Regions from separate parts of the Clostridium gasigenes genome, predicted to be linked through region 2. Evidence: a T-box and tRNA genes for the amino acid it is inferred to sense, from the RefSeq annotation. Region 2 holds a T-box; the other holds one or more tRNA genes.
What was found. The T-box of region 2 lies ahead of thrS (threonine--tRNA ligase). A T-box ahead of a tRNA ligase gene usually reads a tRNA of that ligase, here a tRNA-Thr.

Region 1: it has a tRNA-Thr gene. The T-box ahead of thrS (threonine--tRNA ligase) is inferred to sense a tRNA for this amino acid. The anticodon was not compared.

The regions. Positions count from the first base shown of each region.
Region 1 covers NZ_CP071376.1:985,523-1,001,662, forward strand. Annotated here, with positions in the region: gene rpsL (30S ribosomal protein S12) at 1-28, opposite strand, end outside; gene J1C67_RS04855 (ribosomal L7Ae/L30e/S12e/Gadd45 family protein) at 83-322, opposite strand; gene rpoC (DNA-directed RNA polymerase subunit beta') at 474-4,007, opposite strand; gene rpoB (DNA-directed RNA polymerase subunit beta) at 4,029-7,751, opposite strand; gene rplL (50S ribosomal protein L7/L12) at 8,138-8,500, opposite strand; gene rplJ (50S ribosomal protein L10) at 8,544-9,047, opposite strand; ribosomal protein L10 leader region at 9,082-9,212, opposite strand; gene rplA (50S ribosomal protein L1) at 9,255-9,944, opposite strand; gene rplK (50S ribosomal protein L11) at 9,999-10,424, opposite strand; gene nusG (transcription termination/antitermination protein NusG) at 10,501-11,022, opposite strand; gene secE (preprotein translocase subunit SecE) at 11,039-11,272, opposite strand; gene rpmG (50S ribosomal protein L33) at 11,322-11,471, opposite strand; gene tuf (elongation factor Tu) at 11,645-12,838, opposite strand; tRNA gene J1C67_RS04910 (tRNA-Thr) at 12,902-12,977, opposite strand; gene sigH (RNA polymerase sporulation sigma factor SigH) at 13,060-13,704, opposite strand; gene J1C67_RS04920 (NYN domain-containing protein) at 13,772-14,284, opposite strand; gene rlmB (23S rRNA (guanosine(2251)-2'-O)-methyltransferase RlmB) at 14,311-15,288, opposite strand; gene J1C67_RS04930 (Mini-ribonuclease 3) at 15,341-15,757, opposite strand; gene cysS (cysteine--tRNA ligase) at 15,805-16,140, opposite strand, start outside.
Region 2 covers NZ_CP071376.1:858,310-874,449, reverse strand. Annotated here, with positions in the region: gene thrS (threonine--tRNA ligase) at 1-1,676, opposite strand, end outside; T-box leader at 1,828-2,100, opposite strand; tRNA gene J1C67_RS04245 (tRNA-Leu) at 2,312-2,396, shown strand; gene J1C67_RS04240 (HNH endonuclease) at 2,702-3,070, opposite strand; gene J1C67_RS04235 (hypothetical protein) at 3,276-4,034, shown strand; gene J1C67_RS04230 (Na+/H+ antiporter NhaC family protein) at 4,376-5,725, shown strand; gene ispF (2-C-methyl-D-erythritol 2,4-cyclodiphosphate synthase) at 5,818-6,291, opposite strand; gene J1C67_RS04220 (class D sortase) at 6,754-7,347, shown strand; gene J1C67_RS04215 (anti-sigma factor domain-containing protein) at 7,369-8,364, shown strand; gene rluF (23S rRNA pseudouridine(2604) synthase RluF) at 8,387-9,229, shown strand; gene J1C67_RS04205 (DUF3298 and DUF4163 domain-containing protein) at 9,586-10,311, shown strand; gene J1C67_RS04200 (aldehyde dehydrogenase) at 10,352-11,728, shown strand; gene J1C67_RS04195 (cation-translocating P-type ATPase) at 11,785-14,451, opposite strand; gene J1C67_RS04190 (mannose-1-phosphate guanylyltransferase) at 14,875-15,942, shown strand.

The DNA.
Region 1 (16,140 bases), 130 kb from region 2:
TTCTTACTAATTGGCTAATAGTTGGCATATTTTCACCTCCTGAAATTTAATTTATCTATCTTTTAAGATAAAAGCTAATTAATTATTCAAGTATCAATGTTGCGGAAGATTGAACATCTATGCCGCACATCTTACCTAAATTTCTCATGGTATCAATTTCGATAACCTTAATATTATTACTACAAGCTAATTCTAATAACGGAATTATTAATTTTCTTTCTGCATCTTCAGCTACATATAATGCAGTACCTTTTCCATTGTTAATAGCTTTACTTGCTTGTTTAATTCCTATGACTTTTTTTCCTACTAGTACGTCTATCATGAACACACTCCTTTTACAAAGTTCATAGAAGTAAAGTTAAACTTTATCCATATGAATCATGTAGATAATTATACTGTAGTGTAGCTTTTCAAAATCACACAATTTGTATTTTATCATTTAAGCATACACATGTCAATAAAATTGCATTGTATTATTCTATTATATCTAAATCATCATCTTCTATGATATCTTCTTCAACATCAAGCTTTACAGCTCTATATCGCATCATACCAGTTCCAGCCGGAATTAACTTACCAATAATTACATTTTCCTTCAAGCCTACTAATGGATCTACTTTACCCTTTATAGCAGCTTCAGTAAGCACTCTAGTTGTTTCTTGGAATGATGCCGCCGATAAGAAACTATCCGTTGCTAAGGCTGCTTTAGTTATACCTAGTAATACTTTGTCGCCCTTAGCTTCTTCTCCACCAATTTCTCTTATTTTTTCATTGGCTTCATCAAAGTTGAACATATCTATCATAGTACCTGGTAATAAATCTGTATCCCCAGATTCCGTTACCTTAACTTTTCTTGTCATTTGTCTAACAACTACTTCGATATGTTTATCATTAGTATCAACACCTTGTAGTCTATAAACTTTTTGAACCTCTGCAAGTAAATATCTTCTGGCTCCATCTATACCCTTTATAGCAGCTATATCATGAGGGTTTACTGAACCTTCAGTGATTTCGTCACCAGCTTCAACGAAGTCGTCATCTTTTACTTTTAATCTTGAACCAAAAGGTATGTCATAACTGAATTCTTCGCCTTCTGCAGACATAACAAATACTGTTCTCTTCTTTTTAGTGTCTTCAATTCTTACAGCCCCATTAATTTCACTTACTATTGCTAACCCCTTAGGTTTTCTTGCTTCGAATAATTCTTCAACTCTTGGAAGCCCTTGAGTGATATCTGATCCGGCAACTCCACCTGTATGGAATGTTCTCATTGTAAGCTGTGTTCCTGGTTCTCCAATTGACTGTGCCGCTATTATACCAACAGCTTCACCTATATTGATTTTCTGTCCAGTTGCCATGTTCATACCATAACATCTTGCACATACACCAACTCTACACTTACATGCAAATACTGATCTAATTTTAACTTGTTTAACTCCTGCAGCAGCAATTTTATCAGCCATATAAGATTCTATAAATTCTTCTTTACCAATTATAGTTTCTCCTGTTGTTGGATTAATTACATCCTCTGCTGTATATCTACCATGTAATCTTTCATTTATACCTTCTATTACTTCATTACCTACACTGATTTCAGATATTACAATACCTTCTTCAGTTCCACAATCTTGTTCTCTTACGATAACATCTTGTGATACGTCAACAAGTCTTCTTGTTAAATAACCTGAATCGGCTGTTTTAAGTGCAGTATCGGCATTACCTTTTCTAGCACCATGTGTTGAAATAAAGTACTCTAATACATCTAGACCTTCTCTAAAAGAAGCTCTGATTGGTAATTCAAGTATTTTACCTGACGGACTTGCCATAAGTCCTCTCATACCAGCTAATTGCTTGATTTGAGACTTAGACCCTCTGGCTCCTGAATCTGCCATCATGAATATTGGATTAAACCTATCCAAACTATCCATTAATGCGTTTGCAACATCTTCAGTTGTTTTAGTCCATTTTTCTATAACTCTTTGATATCTTTCTTCATCTGAAATAAAGCCTCTTTTATACATCTTTTCAATCTTATCAACAGTTTCATCAGCCTCTTTAAGTAAACCATACTTTGCTTCTGGTACTACCATATCTGAAGCAGATACAGTAATAGCTCCTATAGATGAATAATGATATCCTAATGATTTAATATTATCTAACATTACAGATGTATTTGTAGGTCCATGAACTATATAACACTTCTCAATTATAAGTCCAAGTGATTTTTTAGTTACTAAAAAATCAACCTCTAAATTGAATTTCTCTTCTTCATTTTCTCTATTAACGAATCCTAAGTCTTGTGGTATTGACTCATTAAATATAAGTTTACCTACTGTAGTTTTAATTCTACCAGACTGTAGTACTCCATCTATTTCTTTAAATAATCTAACAGTTATTGCTGCGTGAATTGCTATTTTCTCTAATTCATAAGCCATTATAGCCTCATCTTTAGATGAAAAACATGATCCCTCACCCTTACAGTCTTCTTTGTCTATTGTTAGATAATAAGTTCCTAAAACCATATCTTGAGTTGGTATACAAACTGGCTTTCCATCTGAAGGTTTCATAATATTACCAGCTGCTAGCATTAAGAATCTTGCTTCTGCTTGCGCCTCAACTGATAAAGGTACGTGAACCGCCATTTGATCACCATCAAAATCGGCATTGTATGCAGTACATACCAATGGATGTAACTTTATAGCTCTACCTTCAACAAGAACAGGTTGGAATGCTTGAATTCCAAGTCTGTGTAGCGTAGGTGCACGGTTAAGTAAAACTGGATGATCTGAGATTACTTCTTCAAGTATATCCCAAACTTGATTATTAACTCTTTCAACCATTCTCTTAGCACTCTTTATATTGTGTGCAACACCATCTTCTACTAACTTCTTCATTACAAATGGTTTAAATAATTCTAAAGCCATTTCTTTTGGAAGTCCACATTGATACATTTTCAATTCAGGTCCTACTACGATAACTGATCTACCGGAGTAATCTACTCTCTTACCAAGTAAATTTTGTCTGAATCTACCTTGCTTACCTTTTAGCATATCTGAAAGTGATTTAAGTGGTCTGTTACCAGGACCAGTTACAGCTCTTCCTCTTCTACCATTATCGATAAGTGCATCAACTGCTTCTTGAAGCATTCTTTTTTCATTTCTAACAATTATATCAGGAGCTCCTAAATCTAAAAGCTTCTTTAATCTGTTATTTCTATTTATAACTCTTCTGTATAAATCATTTAAATCTGAAGTAGCAAATCTTCCACCATCTAATTGGACCATAGGTCTTAAATCTGGAGGTATTACAGGAATTACATTTATAATCATCCACTTTGGATCATTTCCTGATTTTCTAAATGACTCAACAACTTCTAATCTTCTAATGATTCTTATTTTCTTTTGTCCACTACTTTGTTTTAATTCTTCTTTAAGATCTCTTCCACCATTTACTACGTCTATTTGACCTAATAAATCCTGAACGGCTTCAGCACCCATTCCAGCAATAAAACTTTCATCTCCATATTTATCTACAGCTTCTCTAAATTCTTTTTCATTTAAAAGCTGTTTCTTTAGTAAAGGTGTTTCCTTTGGATCTATAACTATGTACGATGCAAAGTATAATACCTTTTCTAAAGATCTTGGTGACATATCTAAAAGTAAACCCATTCTTGATGGAATACCTTTGAAGTACCAAATGTGAGAAACAGGGGCTGCAAGTTCTATATGCCCCATTCTTTCTCTTCTCACTTTTGCTTTTGTTACTTCAACTCCACATCTGTCACAAACTATTCCCTTATATCTAACTCTTTTGTACTTACCACAATGACATTCCCAGTCTTTTATAGGTCCAAATATTCTTTCGCAGAATAACCCATCTCTTTCTGGTTTTAAAGTTCTATAGTTTATTGTTTCTGGTTTTTTGACTTCCCCTCTAGACCATTCTCTTACTTGGCTAGGTGAAGCTAATCCTATTTGTATAGCATCAAAATTATTCGTTTCAAACAAGGGTATATCCTCCCTTCAAATTTAGTGTTCATCACTTACAAAATCATCAAGTTCTAATTCTTCGCTGATTCCATCCAATGGAAAACTTTCGAATTCCATTTCTTCTTCAAGTTCTGATTCATCTTCTTCTGGTATAAAACCTTCTTCAGGCATTTTTTGTTTCGCTACGAAACCTTCTTCACCTTCTATGTTAACTTCTAAGTTTACTTCTGGATAATCCATTTCTTCTTCAACGATTTCCTTTAGATTCACTTCTTCTTTATCATAGTTTAATACTCTAACATCTAAACATAAAGCTTGAAGTTCTTTTATAAGAACCTTAAACGATTCTGGAACTCCTGGTTCAGGAATATTTTCACCCTTAACGATAGCCTCATATGTTTTAACCCTACCTACAACATCATCTGACTTAACAGTTAATATTTCTTGTAGTGTATGTGCTGCTCCATATGCTTCTAGTGCCCAAACTTCCATTTCTCCGAATCTTTGACCACCGAATTGTGCTTTACCTCCAAGAGGTTGTTGAGTAACTAATGAATATGGTCCAGTTGATCTAGCATGAATCTTATCATCAACTAAATGAGCAAGTTTCAAGATATACATTATTCCAACTGTTACAGTGTTATCAAAAGGTATTCCTGTTCTTCCATCGTATAATACAGTCTTTCCGTTAACATTATATCCTGCTTTTTGTAAGCATTCTTCAATGTTACCTTCAGTTGCTCCATCAAATACTGGAGTTGCAATATGCCAACCTAATTTGCTAGCTGCCCAACCTAAATGAACTTCAAGTACTTGACCAATATTCATACGTGATGGTACCCCTAGTGGATTTAAACATATTTGCAGTGGTCTACCATCTGGTAAAAACGGCATATCTTCTTCTGGTAATATTCTAGAGATAACCCCTTTATTACCATGACGTCCAGCCATTTTATCCCCTACAGATATCTTTCTCTTTTGAGCTATATAACATCTTACAAGCTCATTAACTCCTGGGTTTAACTCATCACCATTTTCTCTAGTAAACACTTTAACATCTACTATTATACCGGCTTCTCCATGAGGAACTTTTAGAGATGTATCTCTTACTTCTCTAGCTTTTTCTCCGAATATAGCTCTAAGTAATCTTTCTTCTGCAGTTAATTCAGTTTCACCCTTAGGTGTTACCTTTCCTACAAGAACATCACCAGATCTTATTTCTGCACCTATTCTAATTATTCCTCTTTCGTCTATATCTTTTAGAGCATCTTCACTTACGTTTGGAATATCTCTTGTTATTTCTTCTGGTCCTAGCTTAGTGTCTCTAGCTTCACATTCATATTCTTCAATATGAATTGAAGTAAATACATCTTCTCTAACTAATTCTTCTGATATAAGCATAGCATCTTCATAATTATATCCTTCCCATGTGATAAATCCCATTCGGATATTCTTTCCTAATGCTATTTCACCTAAGTCAGTTGATGGTCCATCAGCTAATACTTGATTTTTAAATACCATTTCACCTTTATCTACTAAAGGTCTATGATTTATACAAGTACCTTGATTACTTCTTTTAAACTTAAGAAGTTTATAAGAATCCATTCCACCGTCTACTTCTCTCTTAACTCTAATTTCATTAGAACTTACATATACAACTGTACCAGCATTCTTAGCTTTTGGTAAAACTCCTGAATCTGCTGCAGCCTTATATTCTATTCCTGTTCCTACTATTGGTGCTTCTGACTTTAATAGAGGAACTGCTTGACGTTGCATATTAGATCCCATAAGAGCTCTTGATGCATCATCATTTTCTAAGAAAGGTATCATAGACGTTGCTACTGATACAATTTGTCTTGGTGAAACGTCAATTAAATCTACTTCTTCAGCACTAACTATTAGTATCTCTTCCATATTTCTAACTGTAATTTTTTTATCAACAAATTTATAGTCAGCTCCAACAGGTTCCTTAGCTTGAGCTACTAGATATTGATCTTCTTCATCTGCTGTGAAATATCTGATTTCATCAGTTACAAGTCCAGCTTCTTTATCTACAACTCTATATGGTGTTTCCATAAATCCATATTCATTAACCCTTGCGTATGTTGCAAGCGAGTTAATAAGCCCTATATTTGGTCCTTCTGGTGTTTCTATAGGACACATTCTACCGTAGTGAGAATGATGAACGTCTCTAACTTCAAAACCAGCTCTTTCTCTTGAAAGACCTCCAGGTCCTAGTGCAGATAATCTTCTCTTATGAGTTAATTCTGATAGTGGATTTGTTTGATCCATGAATTGTGATAATTGTGAGCTACCAAAGAATTCTTTTATAGCTGCAGCAACTGGTCTAATATTAATTAACATTTGTGGCGTTATGGATTCCTGATCTTGAATAGTCATTCTTTCCTTAACTACTCTTTCCATTCTTGACAAACCAATTCTGAATTGATTTTGTAACAATTCGCCAACTGATCTTAATCTTCTGTTTCCTAAATGATCTATATCATCTACATTACCTACTAAATAAGGTAATCCCATTTCATAACTAATTGTAGCGAATATATCATCTCTAATTATGTGTTTAGGAACCAATCTGTTTAAGTTCTTTTTAATTTCCTCTTTTATGATTTCTTCATCATCATAATTATCTAATATTTCTTTTAATGTAGGGTAATGAACAAGTTCTCTAATGTTTAAATCTTCGATATTAAACGAAACATGCTTTGAAATATCTACAAAGTTATTTCCTATAACTCTTAGAACTCTATCCTCAACTAAAATATCAACTGAGTTTATACCTACATTTTGAATTTCTTCTGCTAAAGACCTACTTATTTTAGTGCCTTGCTCAACTATAACTTCTCCAGTGTTTGGATTAACTACATCTAAAGCTGCAACATGATTAATAAGTCTTAAGTTTATAGCTAATTTCTTATTAAACTTGTATCTACCAACTCTTGATAAATCATATCTCTTTGCATCAAAGAATAATGAATCTATAAGAGATACCGCACTATCAACTGTTGGTGGTTCTCCTGGTCTTAACCTCTTATACATTTCTAATAAGGCTTCTTCTTTAGTTTTCGTGTTATCTTTTTCTATTGTTGCTTTAAATCTTTCTTCTTCACCAAAATAATCTAAAAGCTCTTGATCACTACCAATTCCCATAGCTCTAGCTAATATTGATATTGGAAGTTTTCTAGTTTTATCTATTCTTACATAGATAATATCGTTAGAATCTGTTTCATATTCTAACCATGCTCCTCTATTTGGTATTACAGTCGCTGAATATAGTTTTTTACCACTCTTATCCACACTGTAATTGTAGTAAACACCTGGTGATCTTACTAATTGACTGACAATAACTCTTTCAGCACCATTGATTATGAAAGTTCCTTGTTCAGTCATTAATGGGAAATCACCCATAAACACTTCTTGTTCTTTGATTTCGCCTGTTTCATTGTTTTGTAATCTTACTGAAACTTTTAGTGGTGCAGCATAAGTACAATCTCTTTCCTTACACGCTTCCACTGAATACTTAATATTATCAATATCAAGTTTATAGTCGACAAATTCAAGTACAAGGTTTCCCGTGAAGTTTGTTATTGGATTAACATCATAAAATACTTCATGAAGCCCTTCCTTTAAAAACCACTCATAAGAATCTAATTGTACTTCAATAAGATTTGGCATGTCAGTTACATCTTTAACCTTACCAAAACTCATTCTAGTTCTTTTTCCTACTTGGACAGGATGTACCATGAATTTTCACCCCTCGTATAAAACTAAAATAACCAAAAGCATACTTTCCCTAAGGACTTACGCTTTCGGACAGCATCACTTTTTAGTATAACCATATTTTTAACTGATTATACTTTATTTTTACATAAATATATAATTATCCATACTGAATAGTACATTTATTGATAGTACCATAATGACCTTACATTGTCAATATTTTTATTGTTCATCTTAATATATAGTTTTTAATAATCTACCTACTTATTATTCTAAAAAAGTATAGAAAAACATTCAATAAAAAATTATAAAACTATATAAAGTATCCCAGAACTTTGATATTTTATATAGTTTCATTTTGACAAATAAAAAGGTGCCATAACAGCACCTTTTAATTTTTAGAAGTAAAACTACTTAACTTCTACTTCAGCTCCAACTTCAATTAACTTAGCTTTCATTTCTTCAGCCATTTCTTTAGTTACAGCTTCTTTAATTGTCTTAGGAGCTCCGTCAACTATTTCTTTAGCTTCTTTTAATCCTAATCCAGTTATTTCTCTTACTACTTTAATAACTTTGATCTTTTGTGATCCAGTACTTACTAATACCACGTCGAACTCAGTTTTTTCTTCTACAGCAGCACCTGCAACAGCACCTGCAGCAGCAGTTGGAGCAGCAGCGCTAACACCAAACTCTTCTTCGCAAGCTGTTACTAATTCGTTTAATTCTAAAACAGTCATTTCTTTTATTGCTTGAATTATATCTTCTCTTGTCATTATAATGGCACCTCCAAAATTTCTTGTAAATTATTTTTTTAGCTTATTCAGCTGATTCTGTTTCTTTCTTTTCTTTAATTGCATTTAATACACATGCAATTTTTGATAATGGAGCCTTGAAACTTCCAAGAAGTTTCGCAATAAGAACTTCCTTTGATGGTATTGTAGCAAGTTTTTCAACTTGTTCCTTGTTGTAGATAACACTATCAACTATACCAGCCTTTAGTTCTAATTTCTTATGGCTTTTTGCAAAATCAAATAATACTCTTGCTGGAGCAGTAGCATCTTCATAACCTAAAGCTATTGAAACTGGTCCTTGTAAGTATTCTTCAATACTGTCCATACCTAATTCCTTAGCAGCTAATATTACTAAGCTGTTTTTATAAACCTTATACTCAACGCCTGCTTCTCTTAAAGATTTTCTTAAAATTGTGTCTTCTTCAACTGTTAATCCTTGATAGCTAGCTAATACAACAGATTGAGCTTTTTCAAGCTTTTCTTTTATTTCAGCTACCTTTAATTCTTTAAGTTGTCTGTTTTTGTTCATTATTGTAGTCCACCTCCTTACAGTTTAACCTGTAATTTATAATAAGAAAGGTCTTCCCAGTAGACATAGGAAGACCAAAATAATCAATTATTTTGTCATCCTAGGTAGGCGATACACTTTAAACCTTTCGGCACCTACTGTCTACGGAAACAGTATTCTATTTAATAACAAAATTTATTATATAACATAATAAAATTCTTGTCAATATTATTCTAATATTTTTCCTGGATTAACTTTCGCTCCAGGTCCCATAGTGCTTGAAACAGATACCGATTTAACGTATTGTCCTTTAGCAGCTGCAGGTTTAGCTTTTACTAAAGCTTCCATTAAAGCATGGAAATTTTGTTGTAGCTTTTCAGCACCGAATGATTTCTTACCGATTGGGCAATGAACGATAGAAGTTTTATCAACTCTATATTCTACCTTACCAGCTTTGATTTCAGCGATTGCTTTAGCAACATCAAATGTAACTGTTCCTGATTTTGGATTTGGCATTAAACCCTTAGGTCCAAGTACTCTTCCTAATCTACCAACTACACCCATCATATCTGGAGTAGCTACAACTACATCATAGTCGAACCAATTTTCTCCTTGGATTTTACCAACTAATTCGTCAGCTCCAACGAAGTCTGCTCCAGCTTCTAAAGCTTCTTTAGCTTTTTCGCCTTTAGCAAATACTAATACTTTAACAGTTTTACCTGTTCCGTTAGGAAGAATTACTGCTCCTCTAACTTGTTGATCAGCATGTCTTGGGTCTACCCCTAATCTTACATGTAATTCTACAGTTTCATCAAAACTAGCCTTCGCAGTTTTAACTGCTAATTCTAAAGCTTCTGATGGAGTGTATAAAACATTCTTATCTATCATTTTTGCACTTTCAATATACTTCTTACCCATAATTGGCCTCCTTTGTGGTATTAACGGCTTTTACCTCCCACTTTTTTTTGCGAATTAAGCTTCTATAGTTACGCCCATACTCTTAGCAGTTCCTTCGATCATGCTCATTGCAGTTTCGATTGTAGCCGCGTTTAAATCTGGCATTTTTATTTCAGCAATTTTTCTTACTTGTTCTTTAGTTAAGTTTCCAACTTTAGTTTTATTAGGAACGCCTGAACCGCTTTCTAGTCCTAGCTCTTTCTTAATTAAAATAGCTGCTGGAGGAGTCTTTAAGATAAAACTAAAAGATCTATCTTGGTAAACTGTTATTACAACTGGTATTATATACCCAGCTTGTGCTGCAGTTTTTGCATTGAATTCCTTACAGAATCCCATAATGTTAACACCGTGTTGTCCTAAAGCTGGCCCAACTGGTGGTGCTGGTGTTGCCTTTCCTGCTGGAAGTTGTAATTTGATCATTCCTGTTACTTTCTTAGCCATGTATATTCCTCCTATACTGTGGTAATGCGGGCCTTAGCCCTCCCACTTTATTAAAAGATTAGTTTATAATAAATTATTAAACCAACTTCTCAACTTGTGTAAAATCTAGTTCAGCTAGAGTTTCTCTACCGAACATATCGATTAATGCCTTAATTTTACGTTTCTCTAAGTTTATTTCTTGAATAGTTGCCACAAATCCTCTAATAGGACCAGCGATAATTGTTATACTTTCTCCTACTTCTAAATCTATATCAACTGGACTTTCTTGAACTCCCATTGATTCTACTTCTTCATCAGTAAGAGGTACTGGTTTAGATCCTGGACCTACGAAGCCAGTCACTCCTCTTGTATTTCTAACAACATACCATGACTCATCTGTCATGAACATTTTAACTAATACATATCCAGGAAATTTCTTCTTAAGAGAAACTTTCTGTTTTCCATCTTTTTCTTCAATAACTTCTTCCATAGGCACTTGTATGTCTTGAAGTAAGTGTTCAAGATTTCGATTTTCAACAGTTTTTTCAAGATTAACTTTAACCTTGTTTTCGTAGCCTGAGTACGTGTGTACTACATACCATCTTGCTCTTTCGCTCATATTTTCTTAAACCTCCTTATTTTAGTTTAAAGATAAATTCAAAGAGGTTTTGAGAAACATAATCTAATCCGCCAACTAATATAATATATACTAGTCCTACTACTCCAACTGCAATTAATGCCTTCTTAGTGTCATTTTTAGACGGCCAGCTTATTCTTTTAACTTCTGACTTAACCTCTCTAAAAAATTTAACGATTCCACCATTTTGTGATGAAGCCATATTTAATTTCGCATTTTCTTTAATAGCCATTACTTCACATCCTTAATCTTCGTGAGTATGTCATTACTTTAATTGCGTTCTACTTAGTTTCTCTATGAAGTGTATGTTTCTTACAGAACTTGCAATATTTTTGCATATCCATTCTGTCTGGGTTGTTTTTCTTATTTTTCATTGTGTTGTAATTTCTTTGCTTACACTCTGTGCACGCTAAAGTTATTTTTACTCTCACAGTCTGCACCTCCAATTTATCGTAAATAATATAAAAGATAAACTTTCTATTATTCTAATTAGTTCTAATTACTTAAACACATTATCATATATCAAGTATTATGTCAATATGTCAACCTTTGTAAAAGACTAAATAATGTAACTTTATCTTCTATATAATTTCTCAGAATATTATTATTCCTTTATGCTAGTAACAACTCCTGAACCTACTGTTCTTCCACCTTCTCTGATTGCAAATCTTAAGCCTTCATCCATAGCTACTTTGTTGATTAATTCAACGCTCATATCTATATGATCTCCTGGCATAACCATTTCCATTCCTTCTGGTAATTTTATTGCTCCTGTTACATCTGTTGTTCTAAAGTAGAATTGTGGTCTGTATCCATCGAAGAATGGAGTATGTCTTCCGCCTTCTTCTTTTTTAAGTACATATACTTGACCTACAAATTTAGTATGTGGTTTAATTGTTCCAGCTTTTGCTAAAACTTGACCTCTTTCAATATCTGCTCTTTGAATTCCTCTTAAAAGAACTCCTACGTTATCTCCAGCTTGTGCATCGTCTAGTAACTTTCTGAACATTTCTATTCCTGTTACTACAACTTTTCTGCTTTCTTCTGCTAATCCAACGATTTCAACTTCATCAGCTACTCTAAGAACTCCTCTTTCGATTCTTCCTGTTGCAACTGTTCCTCTACCAGTAATTGTGAATACATCTTCTACTGGCATTAAGAATGGTCTATCTGTTGCTCTTTCTGGTGTTGGTATATAAGTATCTACAGCTTTCATTAATTCCATGATTGGCGCAATTGCCTTTTCATCTGTTGGATTTTCTAATGCTACTAAAGCTGAACCCTTTATTACTGGAATATCGTCTCCTGGGAAATCATATTCTGATAATAATTCTCTTACTTCCATTTCAACTAATTCTAATAATTCTTCATCATCTACCATATCTGCTTTGTTTAAGAAAACAACTATATAATCAACACCAACTCTTGATGCTAATAGTATATGTTCTCTAGTTTGTGGCATTGGGCCATCTGCTGCTGAACATACTAATATAGCTCCATCCATTTGTGCCGCTCCTGTAATCATGTTCTTTACATAATCGGCATGTCCTGGACAATCAACGTGTGCATAATGTCTTGCTTCTGTTTCATATTCTACGTGAGCTGTATTAATTGTAATACCTCTCGCTTTTTCTTCTGGTGCTTTATCTATATCTGCATAGTTAAAAGCCTCCGCGAATCCTTGTGTTGCTAATACTGTTGTTATAGCAGCTGTTAATGTTGTCTTACCGTGATCTACGTGACCAATTGTTCCAATATTTACATGTGGTTTACTTCTTTCGAATTTTTGCTTTGCCATTGTAAATTCCTCCTTTATTGTTTAAATAAACTTTGCCTAGCGTTTTGCTTTTTTTAAATATATTGGAGCTCACGATCGGGATTGAACCGACGACCTCCGCCTTACCAAGGCGACACTCTACCGACTGAGCTACGTGAGCATTCCTACTTCTTTAATCTTTGATATACCAATTATAAAGTTTACTATCATTCAAAAATTTTGTCAATATAATTTTAATGACTTTATTTTTTATCTGATAGACATTTTTCTAGCTTTCTTTTAACTCTTTGTAATGCATTATCAATAGATTTTGCATGTCTATCTAAATCACATGCAATTTCTTGATATGATTTACCATCTAAATAAGAATGAAGTACCTCTAATTCTAGTTCTGATAATACTTTTGTCATTTCTCCTTGAATTAGTTCAATTTGCTCTTGACCTATAACTAATTCTTCAGGATTTGTTATTCTAATACCAGCTATAACATCTAATAAAGTTCTATCAGACTCTTCTTCATAAATGGGTTTATTCAAGGATATATAAGTGTTTAAAGGGATATGTTTTTGTCTTGTAGCTGTTTTTATAGCTGTTATAATTTGCCTAGTTACACAAATCTCAGCGAAGGCTCTAAATGATGTTAACCTATCAACTTTAAAGTCTCTTATAGCTTTATATAAACCAATCATTCCTTCTTGATAAATATCTTCTTTATCTGCACCTATAAGAAAATATGATTTAGCCTTAGATTTAACAAAATTTTCATATTTAGATATTAAATATTCTTGAGCTCTCTTATTGCCTTCTTTTGCTTCTACTACAATTTCTTCATCAGCTTTATCTTTCCACTCTACAAAATCTTCTTTAACACTTCCTTTGTTTATCACTAATTTCACCCCTTGACCCAATACTTCATGCTAATTATAGCTTAAGGCTCTATACAAGTCAATTAAGCTAATTACTTCGTCTCATGGCTTCTAATCTAGCTAGAACATCTTTATCTACATTATCACCTAAATGATTTTTATTAGTGGCTTTATTTCCGATTGCTTTATTCTTAATAATATTTTCCGAGGTATTAACTTCGCTATAAAATTCTAAACTTGAAACTCTTACAGCTCCTCTTTGAAATATTGTTTGTTGTTCTAAATAATCAGAAGTTACAACATATATTTCGACTCTTCTACCTAAGCTATGCACTTTTCTTTCGATATAACCATCAGCAGTTTCTCCATCTTTTGTAAACACTACGGTAATGTTTTTATTTATTTGCTCCTTATTTTCTAGACTTCTATGTACTTTATAAGCATCAAAAACTATTATAACTTTGCAATCATTAAAAACACTGTAGTTATGAAGTATATTTATTAATTTATTTCTAGCCCCTTCAAGACTATGATCTTTTTCAGTTTTAAGATTAGGCCAGCTATTTATGACATTATATCCATCTACAAATACAATTTTCACATCTTATACCTTTTGATTAATAAACACTATTTTACCAATCTACCTTTTAATACTTCATACATCATTATAGCACCTGCAACTGAAGCATTTAAAGAGTTAATTTTACCAACCATAGGAATCTTAACTAACTTATCACATTTCTTAACTGTTAATTTTGATATACCTCTTCCTTCACTACCTACTACAATAGCACAAGGTCCATTAAAATCAACTTGATGACTAAATTCTGTTCCTTCAATATCTGCTCCATAAATCCAAATACCTTTTTCTTTTAATATGTCTATAGTTGCATTTATATTTGTTACTTTTGCAATCTTCATATGTTCTATAGCTCCAACTGCACACTTATAAACTGTTGGTGTTATCCCTACGTTTCTTCTCTTTGGAATTATTATTCCATGAGCACCACTTAGTTCTGCTGTTCTTATTATTGAGCCTAAGTTATGTGGATCTTCTATTTCATCTAATACAATTATGAACGGCTCTTCGCCTTTTTCTTTAGCAAACTCTAACATTTCAGAAATTTGACAATAATTAAATGGTGTTACAATAGCTACGACACCTTGATGATTTCCTTCTCCACACATTGAATCTAATTTCTTTCTGTCTACTTCCTTAATAACTATTTTCTTTTCTCTTGCTAAACTAATTATTACCTTAACTGATCCTTCTGTATCTCCACTAGCTAAATAAAGACACTCTATAGTTCTATCACTCTTTAAAGCTTCTATTACTGAATTTCTACCCATTATTAAATCTTCTCTTATTGGTGCTTCTTGAGGCTTTTCATCTTCTCTCTTAGAGCTTTTGTTTCTATTAAATCCATTTTCTCTTGTGCTTACTGGTTGTTTTTCAAATTTTGCATCTTTGGAATATCTTGATTTTCTTTCATAATCCTTTGAGTACGAAACCTCTCTGCCAACTCTAACTTCCTTAGTACCTGATTCTTCTGTTTTTCTTTTCTCTCTTATTTCTTTTCTAACTACTCTCGTTCCTTTTGTCATTAAAATCACTCCTTAAATTCTATTAAATTACCTTTGAAAATATTTTTTCATCTTAATTTAATTCTACAGTCACGCTCTTACTTAGTATATATGCTAATCTCACTTTGTCACCTATTAAATATAAATATCCAATTAAAGCCTCAAAACCAGTAGCCGCTCTGTAATCTCTTACATCAGCATTTTTAGGTACTGTAGCTGATTTTGTATTTCTTCCTCTTTTAAATATATATAACTCTTCCTCAGTTAAATCACATTCTAGGTTATGTATTATTGTTGATTGGCTTTTAGCTTTTACATATCCAATAGCCTTAACGTGAATTTTATGAGCTGATAAATCTATATCTTTACTAAGAACATAATTTCTAATAAATATTTCATAAACTCCATCACCAATTAACGCTAGTTGTAATGCATTCAAATTTCTAGCCTCATCTTTACTAAATTCTCTTATTCTTAAATCGTCTAACATACATCCACCCCTCTGAAGTAAAGGCTGCTAAATGCAGCCCATCCTATCTAATCAGCTTTTTTCCATCTCACACCTTGTGGTGTATCCTCTAATATTATACCTCTTTCTTTAAGATCATCTCTTATTTTATCTGACAATGCAAAATCTTTATCTTTTCTCGCCTGTTGCCTTTGATCTATTAACCCTTCTATCTCATCTTCTAAACTTACTTTAGTAGATTTTTGAAGAATACCTAATGGCATCCCTAATTCTCTTATTAACTCTAGAGCTTTATTGCACAGTTCTTTAGATGAACCAATGGTAATATTACTATTTGTATTTTTCACCAAATCAAATAAAGTTGATATAGCATCAGCTGTATTAAAATCATCATCCATTTTTTC
Region 2 (16,140 bases):
TACTTATCTGATATTGGTAGAACTATAACTTGATTTGGAGCAAGCCAAGTTGGGAAAGCACCAGCATATTTTTCTATAAGCATTGCTAAAGTTCTTTCGTAACAACCAATTGATGATCTATGGATAACAAATGGGATTTTTTTATCTCCATTTTTATCAATATAACTCATTCCAAATCTTTCAGCTAAAGCGAAATCAATTTGAACAGTTATTATTGTATCTTCCTTACCATGAACATTCTTAAATTGAATATCAAGTTTTGGACCATAGAATGCAGCTTCGCCTTCAGCTTCAACATAATCTATTTTAAGATGATCTAAAATTTCTTTCATTAATGATTGAGTTGAATTCCAAGATTCAGGGCTTCCAATATATTTTTCAGTATTATTTGGATCCCACTTAGAGAATCTGTAAGTTATATCACCATCAATACCAAGAGTAGTCATAATATAGTTGATTAAATCAACACATCCTCTGAATTCTTCTTCTAATTGATCGGGAGCGCAAACTATATGACCATCTGAAAGAGTAAATTGTCTCATACGAATCAAACCATGCATTTCGCCTGAAGCTTCTTTTCTACATAAAGTAGAAGTTTCTGCATATCTTATAGGCAAATCTCTGTAACTATGTTGACCTGCATTATAGATAGAGAATTGGAATGGACAAGTCATTGGTCTTAATGCAATAACTTCTTCATCCTTATCTTCATCACCTAAAATAAACATACCATCTTTATAATGATCCCAGTGACCTGAAACTTTATATAAATTATTTTTAGCCATATTAGGAGTTTTAGTTAATAAATAACCTCTTTTTTCTTCTTCATCTTCAACCCATCTTTGTAGAGTTTGAAGTATTTTAGCACCTTTAGGCATGAATAGAGGAAGACCTTGCCCAACATTTTCATCAGTTGTGAATAATTGAAGCTCTCTACCTAATTTATTATGATCTCTTTTTATAGCCTCTTCTAAAGCTTCTAAATGAGCATCTAAATCAGCTTTCTTTAGGAAAGCAGTTCCATATATTCTTGAAAGCATTTTATTCTTTTCGTCACCTCTCCAATATGCGCCAGCACTTCTTAAAAGTTTTGGTGCCTTAACAGCTTTTAATGACATAAGGTGAGGACCTGCACATAAATCAACGAAATCACCCATTTTGTAGAATGAAATTATTTCATCTTCAGGAAGGTCTGTTATTAATTCAACTTTGTATAATTCATTTGCTTCTTCCATAAGTTTTATAGCTTCAGCTCTTGGAAGAGTAAATCTTTCAATTGAAGGATTTTCTTTTATTATTTTTTTCATTTCATCTTCAATCTTAACTAAATCTTCTGCTGTGAATGCTTTTTCAATATCAAAATCGTAATAGAAACCATTTTCTATTGCAGGTCCTATAGCTAATTTAGCAGAAGGGAATAATCTTTTAACTGCATAAGCTAAAACATGAGAAATACTATGGCGAACAGCATCGCGTCCTTCTTTAGAATCAAAAGTACAAATGCTTAGCTCTGAATCATTAGTTACAACATAACGTAAGTCAACAACCTCACCATTTACTATACCGCAACAAGCATTTCTAGCTAATCCTTCACTAATTGACTTAGTAATATCAAGAACTGAGATTTCAGATTCAAATTCTTTAACTGAACCATCTTTTAAAGTTATTTTTAACATTTTAATTTCTCCTTTCGTTTTTTAATTAATTTATTTTAATTAGTATATTTTAATAAGGCAATGTAAAATTAGAAAATACTATTGAGAGTGTGGGAAGTATAAATTGCTTAAAAAACTAAACAAAAAAGCTCCCGTCCAATTTTCATATAGAAAAAGGGACGGGAGCATAAAAATCCCGCGGTTCCACCCTTAGTTGCTTATAAATAAAAATCTAAAATTAGATTTTCAAATTACACACCTACATTTTAATAGTAGGGAAGTAAAAAAATAAGCCGCTTAAGTAAATATCGTAACGTGATATAACGGACTTTATTAGAGTCACTCAGAGGTGGTTTTCAGCTTTGTTCATTTAAAAATACTCACACCAGTGTATTCTCTCTCTGAAAATGAAGTTAATGCTTACTGTCCTCTTCAACGTATTTTCTTTATTTGTTCTTAATTATAATAATTTTAGATATCAATGTCAACATACAAAATATCTTTATTTGCTATTTCAAAAAAATAACTGAAAAAATAGAAATTTTAAAAAAAATTCTCTAAATTATTAATTTATATTATTAATATGAGAATTTGAAAAAAAAGTAATAAACTTATTGATTTTTTTTAAAATAACATATATAATAGTAAACAGACATGCAGGTGTGGCGGAATTGGCAGACGCACTAGACTTAGGATCTAGCGCCCTCGGGTGTATGGGTTCAACTCCCTTCACCTGCACCAAACATTTTCCGAAAACTGTCGTGATATTCATATGAATATCACGACAGTTTTTATTTTTGTCTATTTTTTTAGAGTATTAAAAAGAGTTATATTTATATTAGAAGTAACAAAAACAGAAATTTTTGAATATAAAATAACAACAAAGTGAAATTAAATACTTTATTGAATATTTAATGATATTTTAGCTAATATTAGTATTATTAAAAAGACATTAGGGATCATCGGAAAATAACCAGTTAGACGCTTTGACTTATTATTTTTTTTCAGTTCCCTTAGAAATTTTTGAACCGGCCTTACAACTTCAGTTATACTACCGTAGCGTTAGTATAAATTTTTCCTCCCATAAGAGCTTTAATAATATCTTTGTTTAAATAGCCTTCCTTATGAAGAATAAGATTTTTTAATAATCTCCGTAAGGAACCACTACGAATTTTCAAGATACCTAAAAGTTCTTTTCGTGTATAATAAATATTTGGTAAAATATTATATAATTCTCTTTGTAACTCAAGTTTATATTGAATATCAGTGTTTAGGCAATGATGAGGACCAGATTTTCCTCTATGATGCAAAGGACAAAGATATTTATAGTTAAGGTCAAAATCAAAGCCCCCCTCATGTTTATGGATAATATGATGGATATCGGCACTTGCACCGCAAATTTCACAATGGCACAATGCAATCCCCCTCCTAATAAGAACTTATTTTAATGTGCCTTAGGGATATTAAAAAAATAACTAGTCATAATCTTTGACTTATTATTTTCTTTGAACTCCCTTATTTACCTTTAGAATCTGTAAAAATCCGTAGGTAAAAGTAAAAAAATTTATTCTATAATATAGTGGTTACATGAAATATATATATTAAAAGGTAAAAAGGTATATGAAAAATGATTATATAATTGAAGGATATGGTATAATATATTATATACTAATATATAAAATAAAAGAAAGAAAGGTGATAAAGGTGAGGCAAAATTATAATTCATTTGACTATTGGGAAGGTTTAATTAGTGAAAATAAAACTATCAGAGGACACATGTTTATGGATAAAGCTCCAACTAATAAAAGCCTTTACGTTCATACTTTAGTTTATTGTAAAAACAACGGGCTTAATAATATATGGGGTTATTTCCCCGATGAAAGGGCACTAGTAGGATATATACAATATTCATTTTTACAAGAAGCCTTTTATAAATGGATTTATGGTAAAAATAGATTAGTTACTAAAATACCAAATGTAAGTGTAGAAAAAATCATTGCTGATGGTGAAAGAAACAAGTTAATTTCAAAAGAAGAATCAGAAAACATGAAAAGACATCTTCAAATGATTGTAAAGTGTTGGTCATTACCAAAAGAGAAAATAGTTTTAGAAATAACTAGATTTGTAAGAGACTTCAATAGAACATGGTATGGAGACAATACAGAATTTTTATATCTAAAAGTATTTAAAACAACAAAGGATCTTGGCGAATTTGTAGTTACTTCAAATTATATTACAGCTACAGAATCAGAATTTGAAAATAGAGTTGGAGTAAGCGTAGAAGAATGGAGAGAAATTTGTAGAGATGCAGTTATAGATAGAAGTAGAGGATCTGAATTTAGAGATATACTATTAAAATCATTAACAGAAGTTATTTAGGTCGATGAAAATAACCTATAATATAACTAGTTATTTTCTTGAATATACCTTAGAAACATGAAAATAAACTAGAATCCTGACTTGTTATTTATTTAAAGATCCCTTAGGTAGGGGACTATTAATGAGAAAAAAAATATTAATGTTGAAATAAAAAAAAGAATTAGCAAATGCTAATTCTTTTTTGTTTGACCATTAGGATCAGGTGCCATTGGGGAATGGGACTTGGGAATCCTATTTATATTATTGACTGTATTTTCAAAATACATACATTAAATATAAAATTTAATATGTAAATAATTTAAAGGTTGACTTAATAATTATTAATATATAGTATATAAAATATCTTTTGCCAACAGGAAAATAAAAACAAAGGAGAAAAGAAGATGAAGAAACAAGGAAGTGGATGGGCGTTGTTACCTTTAGGGGTATTTATATTAGTATATTTAGGCTCATCAATAGTAGCTAAAGATTTTTATTCAGTATCGATAGTAGTACCATTTTTAGCCGCTGCATTAGTAGCTTTAATCATGAATAGAAAAAGTACTTTTGATAGTAAGTTGGAGATTTTTTGCAAGGGGGCAGGCGATAATAATATTATATTAATGGTTATAATATTTATATTAGCAGGTGCATTTGCAGAAGTAGCTAAAACTATGGGGGCAGTTGATGCTACTGTTAATTTAGGTCTATCATTGCTTCCAAGTAATGTATTAATAGCAGGACTTTTTATTATAGCATGTTTTATAGCCTTGTCAGTTGGAACATCAGTTGGAACAATAGTATCCCTTGTACCAATTGCTGTAGTAGTTGCAGAAAAAACAGGGATTTTAACGGCTATAGCGGTTGCAGCGGTAGTAAGTGGCGCAATGTTTGGGGATAACTTATCTATAATTTCAGATACAACTATTGCAGCAACAAGAACTCAAGGTTGTGAAATGAAAGATAAGTTTAAGATGAACTTTAAAATAGTTTTACCAGCAGCAATTGTTACAGCTCTTATATTTGTATTTATAAGTAGAGGATATGTAGCGACAAATATAGAAGCTTTAGAATTTAATATTATAAAAATAGTTCCATATATAGCTGTAATATTATCATCACTTGCAGGAATAAATGTAATTTTAGTTTTATTCTCTGGGATATTAGTAGCAGGAAGTATAGGATTAATTTATGGAAGCTTTAATTTATTAGGGTTATTTGGAGCAATATCAACAGGTATTGAAGGAATGAGTGAATTAATTATAATATCTATTTTAATAGCAGGTACAATAGAAATAATTAAAGTTAATGGTGGAATAGATTTTATATTAAATAAAGGATTAAAAGGATTCAAAACAAAAAGAGGCGCAGAATATGGAATTGCAGCGTTAGTAAGTTTAGTAGATATATGTACTGCAAATAATACGGTAGCAATAGTTACGGTAGGACCAATAGCTAAGGATATATCAAATGAATTCGAATTAGAGCCAAAGAGAATAGCAGGAATTATAGACATGTTCTCATGCGCATTCCAAGGGATTATACCTTATGGAGCACAATTGATTTCGGCAGCAGGACTTGCAGCACTTTCACCCTTTGCAATAATGAAATATTTATTCTATCCATATTTAATGGGAATAAGTGCAGTTGTAGCAATTTGGTTACATTGGAGAAAAAGAGAGGATAATAGAATAACTAGAATAGAAATCTAGTATTTTAGCTATAGATTTAGGAATTTAAAAAAATAACTAGTCAATATACATTTAATATTGACTAGTTATTTTTCGCGTCCTATTTCTAATGTTTATAAATTAGTTACTAAGCAAATGCTTTGAGAGGATATACCTTCACCAGTACCAGTAAATCCAAGGCCTTCTTCCGTAGTTGCCTTAATATTTATTTTATCAAGAGTAATATTAAGGGCTTTTGAAATGTTTTCTCTCATAGTTTGAATATGAGGGGACATTTTCGGAGCCTGTGCAATTATGGTTGAATCTATATTGCTTATCGAATATCCATTAGTATGGATTAGTATACCCACTTCTTTTAAAAGATCTATGCTAGATATGTTTTTATATTTTGGATCGGTGTCAGGAAAATGTGTTCCTATATCTCCTAAAGCGGTAGCACCAAGCAAAGAATCAATAACTGCATGCACTAATACATCTGCATCTGAATGCCCTAGTAGTCCTTTTTTATAAGGTATAGTAACCCCACCTAAAATTAAATCTCTATTTTCGACTAATCTATGTACATCGTATCCCATTCCAATTCTCAATTTGAAATCCTCCTATATAATAAAATAATAATTTTATTATATCACAATGAATAAAAAAGCTTCGAAAAATAACTATCCAATTATACTATTTTATATTATCAAGAAGATAATTGGTAAAATTAAAACTTACCAATTATAATCATAAAATATTATTAGTAAATATGGATAGTTAGCTATAAGACTCATAAAATTTTTTTGAACGCATAGATTTTTGAAGGCTTAGAAGTATCTTTTACAAAAAAAATGAAAAACTTTTTTAAAAAATAATTAACTCGGCAGAATAGATAGAGCTTTTTTGAAACAATTCTTTTGTGAGTAAATTTAAAGTCAACATAAATAACATTTCCTTTCATAAAAATCACCTCGTAAAATACTAGGTTTAAATTAGAAATAATAAAAAATACACATTGTTTATGGTATAATATATGTAAAAAAGTAATAAATGTTATTGGAGGATTAGCTTTGATAGAAAAGTTTAGAAGGATAGTAGGATTAATTTTGGTAATTGTAGGTATAGGTTTAATTGGCTCAGTAATATATAATAGAATTGAGACAAATAAAAAGCAAAATGAGTTAAAAGAAGTTCTTCAAGATGTTATAAAAGAAGATTCAACTAGTGAAAAAACAACTGAAAATAAAGAGTTGGATAATTTAGGATATACACCGATCGGATTAATTGAAATACCAAGCATAGAATTATCACAAGGATTAGTAGAAGGGGTAACGGATGAAATACTTCAGTATTATATAGGACACTTTGAAAGTTCTGTAAAGCCAGGGGAAAAAGGAAATTTTGCTGTTGCAGGTCATAGAGTATCGAATTACTCAGAAGCGTTCATAAATTTATATAAATTAAAACCTGGAGATTTAGTAAGTGTTAAAAGTAGAGGAAAAGAGTTTATATATCAAATAGATAAAAATTTCATAGTAGATCCTGAAAATGTTGAGGTTTTAGACCAAACAGAAGATGCAACAATAACATTAATAACATGCACAGTAGGAGCAAAACAAAGAGTGATTATTAAGGGGAAGTTAATAGATACGAAGGTGATATAGTAGTTTCAAAGAGGTGAAAAAATGAGTGGTTTTGATAATTACAAATTCAGATTTTCTTCGTTGCACCAACTTAGTTTAGCTGGTGCAACAATTGTTAAACAAAGAGGAAATCAAATCGTTTTAATGGGGAAGGAAATAGAACTATATAATGTGTTAATAAAAGATTTAGTTAATCAATGTCCAAGTGATGATATAAGAAACCAAGTTTTAAATATTGCATATTACATAGTATCTGATTTAGAATGCTATGAAAAAACAATTAAAGATAGGGCTTTACCAATAATTAAGATTAAAGGAAAAATACAAGTAGCGAGATCTTTTTTGGAATTATGGCAAGACTATATAATAGCATATGTAGTGATTTTAGGAAATCCAAATTATAAATATATTCAGGACTATTTAAAAATAGAAGAAAGTGTAGTAGGATTAGAAGTTAAGGGCTTAAAATTAGATAAATCAAAAGAAGTATTTACAGGAATAGTAATTTCTAAATCAAAAAAAAGAGCAACTATATTAACCTCTAAAGGTGAATTCAAGAAAATAGACAAGAGAGATAATATAGATATTGGCGAAGAAGTAACTGGATCTGAAAGTAAGGGTTTGAGAAGTTATAAATTACATATATCAATAATAGGAATATTAATTATTATAATGGTATCTATTGCGATAAATAGATATACAACAATAACAAAAACTATAGTAATTAACACAACATCTGCAATTAAAATTGAAGTTAATAGCTTTAATAAAGTTGTAAATACGCAAAGTCCCACAACTAAAGGTGTAGAAATGTTAAAGGAAATCCAAATTGAAGATAAAGGTATGGATGAATCTTTATATGAAATATTAAAATACTCCTTAAAAAATGAAATGATTCCAACTAATGATGTTTTAATAACTGTAAGTGGAGAAATGATTGATTTCGAAACTTTAGAAGAAACAAAAAAGTTTTTAGAAGATAATGATATAATGGTTAAATTTAATAATTCGGGAAATGAACATTACATAAATCAATAGAGAGAGTGAATAGGTGAATAATATGCAACAAAAAAATAGTGATAAAAATAAATCTAAAAATAAACCAGGAAATAAAAATTTTACTAATAAAAAGTATAATAAAAAAAGTAATGTAGATAAAGAACCAATAATAGTTCATACTGATAGAAATGAAGAAATAAGGTTAAATAAATATATAAGTGAAACTGGAATATGCTCAAGACGTCAAGCTGATAACTTAGTAGAAATGGGAAGGGTTACCGTTGATGATGTTAAAGCAACAATGGGAATCAAGGTTACGAAAGGTCAAGTTGTTAAAGTTGATGGAAAATCTATAAATAAGGTTGAAAATTTAGTTTATATAGTTTTGAATAAACCAGTGGGGATAACCTGTACAACTGAAAAAAATGTTAAGGGCAATATAATTGATTTCGTTAAACATAGAGAAAGAATATTTCCAATTGGAAGGTTGGATAAAGATTCACAAGGACTAATTTTATTAACTAATGATGGTGATATAGTTAATAAAATATTAAGAGCTGGAAACAATCATGAAAAGGAATATGTGGTTACTGTTGATAAAATGATGACTCATGATTTTATAAATAAAATGGGTAGTGGGGTCGAGATTCTTGGAACAGTTACTAAAGAATGTTTGGTTGAGAGACAAGGAAAATTCATGTTTAAAATAAATTTAACAGAAGGTATGAACAGACAAATTAGACGGATGACAGAAGCCTTAGGTTACAAAGTAGTAAAGCTAGAAAGAATACGAATTATGAATATAAATATATCTAAACTTAGAATGGGACAATGGAGAGATCTTACATCAAGAGAACTTATAAAATTAAATGAACTAATATCAGAATCGGCAAAGACACTTTAAGTGTTTTTGAAGATACATTAGATAAGGTGCTTTCAAAAAATAGATTAGCAAATTGATCTATTTTAAAAAAAAGTGACTAAAATGACCCTTGAATAAAATTTAAGGGTCATTTTTATATTAAATTATTAATATAATATAATTTGAATTAATAATGATTCATGTAAAAAAATATATTATAATAATGTTATTGGAATAGTAGACAATTAATGTATGTTATACACATAATCCACAATAACCTGTGGATAACTTGTTGAATTTTTTTTATAGCTATGTTGATAATTTACTCTGTTTATGTAAATAATAAGAATAAATATAAGGTTTTTATATTATTTTATCATATAAGGAGGAACTATATAATGAAGCTATTAAATAGGTGTGCAAGTATTTTAATCGTATTAATTGCTATTACTAATACTTGTCCACAAGGGGTGTTGATAAATTTAAACAGTCAATTTGTTGAATCATCGTTAGTTGTGGATAAGATTATAAAAGAAAAAAATGATTATTTGACTATTGATGTAAAAATACCTCAAATTAATGGATTAAATAATAAAGAGTCAGAAAAAGTTATCAACAACAAGATTTTAGATTTTACTAATATGTGGATAAGTGATGTTAAACAAATTGCACAGGAGTATTATGGAAGTCCTAATAATGTATATCCTATATTCCCATATCAATTAATAGCAAAATACACTATAAAAAGCCAAAATAAGATATTAAGTTTTTATATTGATTATTATCAATTTACTGGAGGTGCTCATGGAATAACAAATAGAGTATCATATAACATAGATATTAATACTGGACGAGAATTATTGTTAAATGATTTATTCGTAGATGAGTATGAATATGAGAAAGTAATTAATAACGAAATAAAAAAACAAATAGCTAAAAATCCTGATATTTATTTTACTGGTAAGGATGGGTTTAATGGAATTAATAAAAATCAGAAATATTTTATAGATCGAGATAATTTGGTAGTGTATTTTGGACTGTATGAGATTGCACCATATGTAACAGGAATACCGGAATTTAAAATTCCTATTAAATTGTTTGGAGAATCATTTAAATATATTTAAGCATATAAAAATGCATTGGTAGAATAGTGGGGGGAAAAATATGATTAAAATAAAAGAAACCTTTGAAAAACAAAAAGAGTTTTATGATACAGGGAAAACTAAAAATATAGATTTTAGAATTAGTAATTTAAAAAAGTTAAGAAAAATAATAAAGAATAATGAAGAGTTGATAATTGAAGCTCTTAAAAAGGACCTTGGAAAATCACCTTTTGAAAGTTATGCAACAGAGATTGGATTGGTTTATGATGAACTAAATATTCATATTAAAAATACTAGAAAATGGGCTAAGAGAGAAAAGAAAAGAAGCCCATTAGTTCATTTCCCAGCGAAGAGTTATATTTATAAGGAACCTTATGGGGTAGCGTTAATAATAGGACCCTTTAATTATCCAATTCAGCTAATATTAGCACCATTAGTTGCAGCTATAGCTGCGGGTAATTGTGTAATATTAAAACCTTCAGAAAATACTATAAACACATCTATTTTATTAGAAAAGATAATAAATGATAATTTTGATGAAAGCTATGTAAAAGTGGTGAATCCTTTAGGTGGAAAAGAGGTAGTTTCATATTTATTAGATTTAAGATTTGATTATATATTCTTTACAGGTAGTGTAGGTGTTGGCAAAATAGTTATGAAAAAAGCTGCTGAAAATTTAATACCTGTAACTTTAGAACTTGGTGGTAAAAGTCCTTGTATTGTGGACAAGGATGCAAAACTAGAGCTTAGTGCGAAAAGATTAGTTTGGGGGAAATTTTTAAATGCAGGTCAGACTTGTGTAGCTCCGGATTATTTATATGTTCATAAGGATATAAAAGAAGAATTTTTGAAAGCTGTGGTAAAGGAAATAAGAAATCAATTTGGAGAAAATATAAAAGAAAGTATAGATTTCACTAGATTAATAAACTTAAAAACATTAGATAGATTAAAGTCGTATATGAATGATGGGGATATATTTTTTGGTGGAGGATATGATGAAAAAGAATTGTATTTTGAACCAACAGTAATAACTAATATAAAGAATAGTTCTAAAATAATGGAAGAAGAAATATTTGGACCAATATTACCTGTTTTAGAATTTGAAGATATAAATGAAGTAATTAGATATGTTAATGATAAAGATAAGCCATTAGCACTATATTACTTCTCTGAAAACAAGGATAATATAGAACATGTTTTAAATAATACTACTGCTGGAGGAGTAACTATAAATGATACTATTATACATGTAGCAAGTGCTTATTTGCCATTTGGAGGAGTAGGTAGTAGCGGTATGGGGTCGTATCATGGTGAGGCAAGCTTCGATACATTTACTCATAGGAAATCAGTAATTAAAAGGGGGACATTTATAGATATTCCAATAAGATATGCCCCGTACAATGATAAAATAAGTATAATAAAGAAATTAATGAAGTAATATTGTATAAAAATAAAAAAAATATCTGAGTTAGATATCTAACTCAGATATTTTTTTTAAGCTATATTTCTTTTATCTTCTTCTATTTTAATATCTTGAGGTGAAGAAGTTTCTTTATTGCCTCCAATAAGATCTTGTATAATTTTTATTATTTGAATTATAACAGTTGGAATAAATGCTAGTAAGTATATCATTCCAATTTGATAAGAATTTAAAGTAGCTACTTCAAATAATTTTTTAAGGAATGGCACAAATAATACTAAGTTTAAGAATAGTACACCTGTTCCAAAAGCCATCCAACTATATCTGTTAGTAAATAATCCAAGTTTAAATATTGATCTATTTCCTCTACAGTTAAAACCGTGGAATAATCTAGCTAAGCATAATGTTGAAAATGCCATTGTTGAGCCTATAGCATTATCATATTTTAAACCAATGGTAAATGCTATAATAGTAAAGATAGCTATAATGAAACCTTCAACAGCTATTTCTAAAATAAAATCTTTCGATAGTATTGATGCGTTAGTGTTTCTAGGTTTATCTTTTAATAAATCTTTACGAGAACGCTCAGTACCAATAGCAATTGCTGGCAGACTATCTGTTAAAAGATTTATAAATAGTAAATGAACTGGAGCAAAAATCATTGGTAATGCCATTAATGAAGCGTATAATACTGAGATTATACCTGAAGCATTACCTGATAATAAGAACTTAATGGCATTTTTAATATTGTTATAAATATTTCTACCATTAGCCACTGCTTTAACAATAGTCGCAAAGTTATCATCTGTTAAAATAACTGATGCAGCATCTTTAGAAACTTCAGTTCCTGTAATACCCATTGCAATTCCGATATCGGCTTGTTTTAATGCAGGAGCATCATTTACACCATCACCTGTCATAGCAACTACTTGCCCTTTTTCTTGCCAAGTTCTAACTATTCTAATTTTATGTTCAGGAGATACTCTAGCATAAACAGAAATAAATTCTATATTTGCATTAAGCTCCTCGTCAGACATTTTATCAAGTTCTAGACCTTCTATAGCTCTGTCGCCATCTCTTAAAATACCAATTTGTTTAGCAATAGCAGAAGCAGTTATTTTATGATCGCCAGTAATCATAATTGGTTTTATACCAGCAGTTATACAATCTGCAACAGCAATTGCTGATTCTTCTCTTGGAGGATCAATCATTGATATTAATCCAATGAAAGTATAGTTATGTTCATCTTCAAGAGTTAATTCAGTTGGCTCAGCTACTTCCTTATAAGCAAAAGCTAAAACTCTAAGTCCGTTTTGGGATAATTGTTTATTTGTATTAATTATATTTTGCTTATCTTCATAAGAAATTTTTCTAACTCCTTCAGAAGTTTTAATGAACTTAATTCTATCTAATAAAACATCAAAAGCACCTTTGGTAAATATTAAATATTTATCATCAAAGTGATGAAGAGTACTCATTAATTTTCTATCCGAATCAAAAGGCAATTCAGCTAATCGTTTAAAATCATTTCTAACTGATAATTCATCAATAGTAAATTTGTGAGATAGGTTTACTAATGCAACTTCAGTTGGATCTCCGATTTCTTTTCCATCTTTTGAAGTGGAATCATTACAAAGTATAGCACTTTTTAATAAATAGTTCTCAACGGAGTTCTCTAGGTTAAGAGTAGTTCCATCAATAAGTTTATTATCAACATAAACTTTGTTAACTGTCATTTTATTTTGAGTTAAAGTACCAGTTTTATCAGAACATATTATAGATACAGAACCTAAACCTTCAACCGCTTTAAGTTTCTTTATAATAGCATGTTCTTTAGCCATTTTTTGAGTTCCAACAGCTAAAACAATAGTAACAATTGAGCTTAATGCTTCTGGAATAGCAGCAACTGCTAAAGCAACAGCAAACATTAGTGAATCAAGAATTGGTACTTCTCTATATATACTAAGTATGAATACTAAAATACATATAGCAAGTATTGCCATAGCAAGCTTTTTACTAAAATCATCTAAGTTAGCTTGCAGAGGTGTTTTCTTTTCTTGAGTTTGATCCATTAAAGTGGCTATTTTACCTAGTTCAGTAGACATACCTGTACCGGTAATTATAACTAAGGCTCTACCATAGGTAACTAAAGAACCGGAAAATACCATATTCTTTTGATCTCCTAAAGCGATTTCTTCCTCTTTAATAGTTTCGATAGTTTTATTAACACTTTCAGATTCTCCAGTTAAAGAACTTTCATTAACTTGAAGTGAATAGTTTTCAATAATTCTACCATCGGCTACAACTAGATCGCCAGCTTCTAAAACTAAAATATCTCCAGGTACAACATCTTTTGAATTTACTTCAACCTTTATACCATTTCTAAAAACTTTAGTGGTAGGAGAGGATAGTGCTTTAAGGCTATCTAAGGATTGTTCAGCTTTAAAATGTTGAACAGTTCCAAGTATCGCATTAAGAATAATAACTGCAAATATAACCAAAGTACTTTCCACGTTGCCTGTGGCCATAGAAATAATAGCTGCAACAATTAAGATACAAACCAGTAAATCTTTAAATTGACTTAAAAATACTTGGAGTACAGTGGCTTTCTTTTTTTCACTTAATTCATTGTGTCCATAGGTTTCTAAATTAGATTTAAATTGATTATCAGATAATCCTTCCTTAGTTACTTTAAAATCATTTAAAGTTTCCTCAGCGGATTTAGAGAAATAATTTTGCATAAAAATGCCTCCTTCAAGGTTTTTAATAGGTACTAAAATCTTTTGTTCATTACATCTAAAATTAATATAGAGTAAAGATGCATAAAAAAGAAAGAGACCTTTAATATAATTCTTACCTAAAATAAGAATTATATTAAAAGTCTCGTAACCAAATTGGTATATAACACCAGGCTTTTAAGGCCGCGATTGTTGATGTTATATTTATTACTACTCCCTTTTAATACAGAGAATTAATATGATAATAAAATTTTATACTTAATAACTTTAAAAGTCAATAAATATAATTATTTGTCGTAAATTTCTTTGTCGATTTTAATGTAAAATATTACAAGATAATATAAAAAATATTAAGATTAATAATTTCACAAAAAAAATATATAGAGCATATAATACTGTAATAGCATTACATGGAGTTGAAAATTAGTGATATACGGGCTTATATTAGCTGGAGGAAAAGGAACTAGGCTTTATCCTTTATCAAGATCAGAAAGGCCAAAGCAATTCTTAAAGGTTATAAACAATAAAAGTTTTTTAGCAAATACTGTAGATAGGATAATTCCTTTAATTAAAAAGGATAATATTTATGTAGTTACAAACCAAGAGTATGAAGAAAAAATAAGGGAAGAATTAGAAGACGTTCAAAAAGAAAATATTTTTACAGAGCCAGAGAACAAAGAAACGGCAACGTGTATAGGGTTATCAGCAGTTAAATTATTAAAAAAAGACAAAGATGCTGTAATGGTAGTTCTACCTTCTGATCATCACATAAAAGGGGAGAAGGATTATATAGAAACATTATCTCAAGCTGTAGATATTGCTAATAAAAGAAAAGGTGTAGTAACCTTAGGAATAGAACCAACAAGGCCAGAAACGGGATATGGATATATTGAAATGGGAGAGAGAATATTAGGCGAAAGAGCATCATACAAAGTTGAAAGATTTACCGAAAAACCTAACACTGAAGTGGCAAAGGATTTTTTGGAAAAAGGAACTTATTTATGGAACTCAGGTATCTTTATTTTTAGAGCAGATGTAATTCTAAGAGAAATAGAAAAATATCTTCCAAGGCTCTATAAATCATTAATGGAAATTTATAGATCAATAGGAGAAGAAAATGAAGAGGAAGTAATAAAAGAGCAATATAAAATAATTGATGGAATATCTATTGACTTTGGAGTAATGCAAAAGACGAGAAGAGCATTTGTAATAAAAAGTGATTTCGAATGGGATGATATTGGAAGTTTTTCAGCGTTAAGTAGGTATTTAAATACCGTTAACACTAATAGTGTTAGTAACAATGTTTATTTAGAAGAATGTACTAATTGTTCTATATTCGGAGAAAAGAATTTAATTATAGGTCTTGGTGTTAAAGATTTAGTGATAGTAGATGCAGGGGACGTAATATTGATTATGGATAAAAATAGAGATCAAGAAATAAAGCATCTATTAAGTAAGTTAAATGAAAAAGAAGAATATGATAAATATGTTTGAATAATAAAAAAGAGATTTATCCTAATAAATTTAAGGATAAATCTTTTTTTTGTTTTAATTTAAAAAAAATAGGAATTCAAAAAAAAGATTAACTATTTTAATCTATATTTAATAGCACAAGAGGTAATATATATAGTAGTAGATAAAAAGTACCGTTTGTGTAATTAATAACTCATTGTTTATATAAACATATAGGAC